Regions from separate parts of the Streptomyces sp. 2A115 genome, predicted to be linked through region 1. Evidence: predicted binding sites of a transcription regulator. Region 1 holds the regulator's gene; the other holds the start of a gene.
What was found. The regulator HrcA, encoded in region 1, represses chaperone genes, less so after heat shock. The targets are predictions, from matches to a motif close to TTNGCACTCNGNNNNNCNGAGTGCNAA.

Region 1 (3,409 bases):
GGCACGTACACCGCGTCCTCGCCGCCCAGCTCGAGCAGCCGGTCCAGGGCCGCGGGCCAGTGCGACGGTACGGCGTCGGGCCCGGCCTGGGGCTCGCCGGACTCCTCGACCAGGTCACCGCAGAAGACGATCTCGGGCGAGCCCACTCCCGGGGTTCCCGGGGTTCCCGGGACTCCGGGGACTCCCGGGACATCGGGGACTCCGGGGACGCCAGGAACGAGGACCGCCAGGTCGTGGCTCGTGTGCCCGGGGCCGACGTTCGCCAGCAGGACCTGCAGACCGCCGCCCAGGTCGAGCGTCCACTCGCCGGAGACGAGGTGCCGAGGCCGGACGAGCAGATCCGCGGCCTCCGCCGCCTCGCGCGCATCGGCGCCGTTGCGAACGGCGTCCGCGCGCAGCTCCTCCCGCTCGTGGACGAGCACCCGCTCGAGCCCCACCGCACCGAAGACCTCGACCCCCGCGAACGCCGCCGCACCGAAGACATGGTCGAAGTGCGGGTGCGTGAGCGCGAGGTGGGTGACCCGCCCGCCCCCGAGCAACCGCCGCGCCTCGGTACGCAGCCGCGCGCCCTCCCGCACGCTCGACCCCGCGTCGATCATGAGCGCCGCGTCCTCGCCCACCACCAGCCCGGTCGTGCAGTCCCACACCGGAAGCCGGCACCGCCCCACGCGGGGGGCCAGTTCCTCCCATCCGGACTCCGCCCACGTCACGTTCAGCATGCCCCCGGCTCTTCCCAAGTCACCTTCATACAACGACGCTATCCCCAGGTTCCGGACAGAGGTTCCCGACAGAGCGGGACAGCCCCGTACACGTCGGCACGACATGGCAGGCCCGCCCTTGCCGGGGTCGTACCTACCGGCCGTACACTTGCTGCGGGGGTGCTGGCACTCGCACGCGCTGAGTGCCAAGCGGAGACCAGGGAAGCACCGGAAAACCAGCTGGAGGTGTGCGCGATGCTCAGTGAACGCAGGCTCGAGGTGCTGCGCGCCATCGTCCAGGACTACGTGGGCACGGAGGAGCCGGTCGGCTCCAAGGCGCTCACGGAGCGGCACCGGCTCGGTGTCTCCCCGGCGACGGTTCGTAATGACATGGCTGTGCTGGAGGACGAGGGCTATATCGCCCAGCCGCACACCAGCGCCGGACGCATCCCCACGGACAAGGGCTACCGGCTCTTCGTCGACAAGCTCGCGGGCGTCAAGCCGATGACCGCGCCGGAGCGGCGGGCGATCCAGAACTTCCTCGACGGCGCCGTCGACCTCGACGACGTGGTGGGGCGGACCGTCCGGCTTCTCGCGCAGCTGACCAGGCAGGTCGCCGTCGTGCAGTACCCGTCGCTCACCCGCTCGACCGTGCGTCACGTGGAGCTGCTGTCGCTGGCCCCGGCCCGCGTCATGCTCGTACTGATCACGGACACCGGCCGGGTCGAGCAGCGCATGGTGGACTGCCCGGCCCCCTTCGGGGAGGCGTCTTTGGCGGATCTACGCGCGCGGCTCAACAGCCGGGTCGCGGGCCGCCGTTTCGCGGACGTCCCGCAGCTGGTGCAGGACCTGCCCGATGCCTTCGAGGCGGAGGACAGGGGTACGGTCGCGACGGTGCTCTCCACTCTCCTGGAGACACTCGTCGAGGAGACCGAGGAGCGGCTGATGATCGGCGGAACCGCCAATCTCACCCGCTTCGGACATGACTTTCCCCTCACCATCCGTCCGGTCCTGGAGGCACTCGAGGAGCAGGTCGTGCTCCTCAAACTCCTAGGTGAGGTCAACGATTCGGGCATGGCTGTACGGATCGGTCACGAGAACGCCCATGAGGGACTCAACTCCACGTCGGTGGTCTCGGTCGGCTACGGTTCGGGCGGCGAGGCAGTAGCAAAACTAGGCGTGGTCGGACCGACCCGCATGGATTACCCGGGAACGATGGGAGCGGTACGAGCGGTGGCACGGTACGTAGGACAGATCCTGGCGGAGTCGTAAGTGGCCACGGACTACTACGCCGTACTCGGCGTGCGCCGCGATGCGTCCCAGGACGAGATCAAGAAGGCGTTCCGGAGGCTCGCTCGCGAGCTGCATCCGGACGTGAATCCCGATCCGAAGACGCAGGAGCGCTTCAAGGAGATCAACGCCGCCTACGAGGTGTTGTCGGACCCGCAGAAGAAGCAGGTCTACGACCTCGGCGGCGACCCGCTGTCCCAGGCGGGCGGCCAAGGCGCGGGCGGCTTCGGCGCCGGCGGGTTCGGGAACTTCTCGGACATCATGGACGCGTTCTTCGGTACGGCGTCGCAGCGTGGCCCGCGGTCGCGTACGCGCCGCGGCCAGGACGCGATGATCCGGCTGGAGATCGAGCTCGACGAGGCCGCCTTCGGTACGACGAAGGACATCCAGGTCGACACGGCTGTCGTCTGCACCACCTGTAGCGGCGAGGGCGCCGCGCCGGGTACGTCCGCGCAGACCTGCGACATGTGCCGCGGTCGCGGCGAGGTGTCCCAGGTGACGCGGTCCTTCCTGGGCCAGGTCATGACGTCCCGGCCGTGCCCGCAGTGCCAGGGCTTCGGGACCGTCGTCCCGACGCCGTGCCCGGAGTGCGCCGGCGACGGTCGCGTACGGTCGCGGCGGACCCTGACCGTGAAGATCCCGGCCGGTGTCGACAACGGCACGCGGATCCAGCTCGCCGGTGAGGGCGAGGTCGGACCCGGTGGCGGTCCCGCCGGCGACCTCTACGTCGAGATCCACGAACTCCCGCACGCCGTCTTCCAACGGCGCGGCGACGACCTGCACGTCACGGTCACGATTCCGATGACCGCGGCGGCGCTCGGTACGAAGGTTCCGCTGGAGACGCTCGACGGGCTCGAAGAGGTCGACATCCGTCCGGGCACCCAGTCCGGGCAGTCGATCCCGAAGCACGGGCGCGGTGTCACGCACCTGCGGGGCGGCGGACGCGGTGACCTCATCGTCCACGTCGAGGTCATGACTCCGAGCAAGCTCGACGCCGAGCAGGAGAGGTTGCTGCGCGAACTGGCCGTTCTGCGGGGTGAGGAACGGCCCACAGGGCAGTTTCAACCGGGGCAGCAGGGGCTTTTCTCGCGGTTGAAGGACGCGTTCAACGGGCGCTGAGGCGCCCCGCTGTCCTGACCTTGGTCCGGGCCGGGCTCCTGGGGGCTGCGCCCCCAGAACCCCGCTTTCAGCCTGAACGGCCTCGTCCTCAATCGCCGGACGGGCTGGGTGGGCCCGGGCTGTGCCAGGTCTCAGGCCGGATTCGGACTTGTTCGGGGGACGTGACAACATGCCGTCATGTCCACCGCGCTGACCGATCTTTTCCCCCTCCCGATCGTGCAGGCCCCCATGGCGGGCGGCGTCTCCGTGCCGCAGCTCGCCGCGGCCGTGTCCGAGGCAGGGGGGCTCGGTTTCCTCGCCGC
Region 2 (3,409 bases), on a different contig from region 1:
CACGCCCGAGGGCGGCACCCCTGGATGGGGTGCCGCCCTCGGTCTGTCGTACTGAAGGACGAGCCTGATCCGTAAGACGAACGGGATCAGAAGTCCATGTCACCGCCCGGCATGCCGCCACCGGCACCCGCACCGGCCCCGGCCTTCTCAGGCTTGTCGGCGATGACGGCCTCGGTGGTGAGGAACAGCGCGGCGATGGACGCGGCGTTCTGCAGGGCAGAGCGCGTGACCTTCGCCGGGTCGATGATGCCCTCGGCGATCATGTCGACGTACTCACCGGTCGCGGCGTTCAGGCCGTGGCCGATGGGCAGGTTGCGGACCTTCTCGACGATGACGCCACCCTCGAGGCCACCGTTGACGGCGATCTGCTTGAGCGGGGCCTCCAGGGCGAGCCGCACGGCGTTGGCGCCGGTCGCCTCGTCACCCTCGAGGTCCAGCTTCTCGAAGACCGTGGAGGCCTGGAGCAGGGCCACGCCACCACCGGCGACGATGCCCTCCTCGACGGCCGCCTTCGCGTTGCGAACGGCGTCCTCGATGCGGTGCTTGCGCTCCTTGAGCTCGACCTCGGTGGCGGCACCGGCCTTGATGACGGCCACGCCGCCGGCCAGCTTCGCCAGGCGCTCCTGGAGCTTCTCGCGGTCGTAGTCCGAGTCCGAGTTCTCGATCTCGGCACGGATCTGGTTGACCCGGCCCGCGACCTGGTCGGCCGAACCGGCACCGTCCACGATCGTGGTCTCGTCCTTGGTGATGACGACCTTGCGAGCACGGCCGAGCAGGTCGACGGTCGCGTTCTCGAGCTTGAGGCCGACCTCCTCGGAGATGACCTCACCGCCCGTGAGGATGGCGATGTCGGCCAGCATGGCCTTGCGGCGGTCACCGAAGCCCGGGGCCTTGACGGCGACGGACTTGAAGGTGCCACGGATCTTGTTGACGACCAGGGTCGACAGGGCCTCGCCCTCGACGTCCTCGGCGATGATCAGCAGCGGCTTGCCCGACTGCATGACCTTCTCCAGGAGCGGGAGCAGGTCCTTGACGTTACCGATCTTGGAGTTGGCGATGAGGATGTAGGGGTCGTCGAGCGACGCCTCCATCCGCTCCATGTCGGTGGCGAAGTACGCCGAGATGTAGCCCTTGTCGAAGCGCATACCCTCGGTGAGCTCCAGCTCCAGACCGAAGGTCTGGGACTCCTCGACGGTGATGACGCCTTCCTTGCCGACCTTGTCCATCGCCTCGGCGATGAGCTCGCCGATCTGGGTGTCGGCGGCGGAGATGGAGGCCGTGGAAGCGATCTGCTCCTTGGTCTCGACATCCTTGGCCTGCTCCAGCAGGGCACCGGAGACGGCCTCGACGGCCTTCTCGATACCGCGCTTGAGAGCCATCGGGTTGGCACCGGCGGCTACGTTGCGAAGGCCCTCGCGGACCAGCGCCTGGGCCAGGACGGTCGCGGTCGTCGTGCCGTCACCGGCGACGTCGTCCGTCTTCTTCGCGACTTCCTTGACCAGCTCGGCGCCGATCTTCTCGTACGGGTCCTCGAGCTCGATCTCCTTGGCGATGGAGACACCGTCGTTGGTGATCGTGGGGGCGCCCCACTTCTTCTCGAGGACGACGTTGCGGCCCTTGGGGCCAAGGGTGACCTTGACGGCGTCGGCGAGCTGGTTCATCCCGCGCTCGAGACCGCGCCGTGCCTCCTCGTCGAACGCGATGATCTTGGCCATGTGAAGTGGTCCTCCCGGACTGGGGTGGAATCTCCAGGACCGCGCCCGCGCCCGCGACGGACGGCCTACCGACCTCGTGGTTCCTTGCCCCACCCGGCCTGCGGGCCTCACCGACCCGGTCCTCGTTATCACTCTCACCTTCAGAGTGCTAACGCCAATGATTAGCACTCGACCCATGCGAGTGCAAGCGGCTCACGATGATCCGCAGGTGGGAGTAGGGGCGCTCGTGAACACATCCGCGCGTACCCGGGCCCCCGCACGCGCTTACCCGGTCCCGTACGCGGGCATGTCGCCGGGCCTCCGAGATGCCGCCGGCCCTCACGGCATGCCGCCGGGTACGGGCCCTCCGACATGCCGAAGGGCCCGTACCCGGTGGGGTACGAGCCCTTCGAAAGAAGAACGTCGCTGCAGTAAAGTCGGCGCGTGCTTCAGCCGGTCGCCAGTCGGACCATGTCCGCCTGCGGCCCCTTCTGGCCTTGCGAGATCTCGAAATCGACTCGCTGACCCTCTTCCAGGGTGCGGTAGCCGTCCATCTGAATCGCGCTGTAGTGGACGAATACATCCGCACCACCGTCGACCGCGATGAAGCCGTACCCCTTCTCCGCGTTGAACCACTTGACGGTGCCCTGAGCCATGCCTAACTCCCCTATTACTGGCCCTTGCACAGACCCACACTTCATGGATCCGGGTCAGACCTCACCCCCCAACGGTTGGGGGTGTGCGCCGGAACGCGTCGACCGCGGCTGAATGTATCTGCCCAACTGCCGTCTGCAACAGGTCAATCGGACGAGAATTCTGGGCGCGGTCGATCGGGAATATGTGGAGGATCCGCAAAGATTCAGGGCAAGTCGGGCCCCATAAATGCCGTGAAAGGCTTAAAAACGCGGGACACTTTGGCTGCTTCTTGTCGGGCTTCGGGCGGGAACTCATATGCGCCCGTCATGCGGAGCGAAGCAGGTTCCCCAACTGTACCGCGCTCAACCATACAGAATTGCCCCCTCCGTTTCTCTCACGGAGAGGGCAATTCGATGAACTCTCAGTAACTCCAGTTACCGACGGTAATGATCAGCCTCCGGCACTGGACTCGACGGTCAGCCTCCGGCGACGGCCGGAATGATCGAAACCCCGGCCCCGTCCGGCGTCGCCGTCTCCAGCCCCTGCTCGAAGCGAACGTCGTCGTCGTTCACGTACACGTTGACGAAGCGACGCAGCTTGCCCTGGTCGTCCAGGACACGGGCGGCGATGCCCGTGTGGTTCTTCTCCAGGTCGGCGATGACCTCGCCGAGAGTCCCACCCTCGGCAGCCACCTCGGCCTTTCCGCCGGTGTAGGTGCGCAGGATGGTGGGGATACGAACGTTGACGCTCATGGGGTACGACCTCCGGTCGGATACGAGCGCCCCGTCAGGGGCGCGGGGAACTGCGCGACCAGCCCCCAGCGGCCCGCAGCGCAAGAACTACGACTAAGAAGCGAGCCCGGCCTCACGGAACGAGTCCAGGCTCGGACGAATGGTCGCGGTGAGCCCCGTGTCAGAAGCCACCGCGTCCAGGGTCTTCAGTCCGTCACCCGTGTTGAGGACGACCGTCGTCAGCGTCGGGTCCAGCAGACCATTCTCGATCAGCTTCTTCGCCACACCCACGGTCACACCACCGGCGGTCTCCGCGAAGATGCCCTCCGTGCGCGCCAGCAGCTTGAT

Region 2: a site for HrcA is predicted at 1,841-1,867, ahead of groL (chaperonin GroEL). Genes of this name have one in related genera too.

The regions. Positions count from the first base shown of each region.
Region 1 is NZ_JBQQCG010000077.1:18,364-21,772, reverse strand. It holds gene ACTWQR_RS43000 (MBL fold metallo-hydrolase) at 1-716, opposite strand, end outside; gene hrcA (heat-inducible transcriptional repressor HrcA) at 954-1,970, shown strand; gene dnaJ (molecular chaperone DnaJ) at 1,971-3,107, shown strand; gene ACTWQR_RS42985 (nitronate monooxygenase) at 3,285-3,409, shown strand, end outside.
Region 2 is NZ_JBQQCG010000020.1:141,883-145,291, reverse strand. It holds gene groL (chaperonin GroEL) at 87-1,715, opposite strand; gene ACTWQR_RS19735 (cold-shock protein) at 2,144-2,350, opposite strand; gene ACTWQR_RS19730 (MoaD/ThiS family protein) at 2,807-3,082, opposite strand; gene thrC (threonine synthase) at 3,176-3,409, opposite strand, start outside.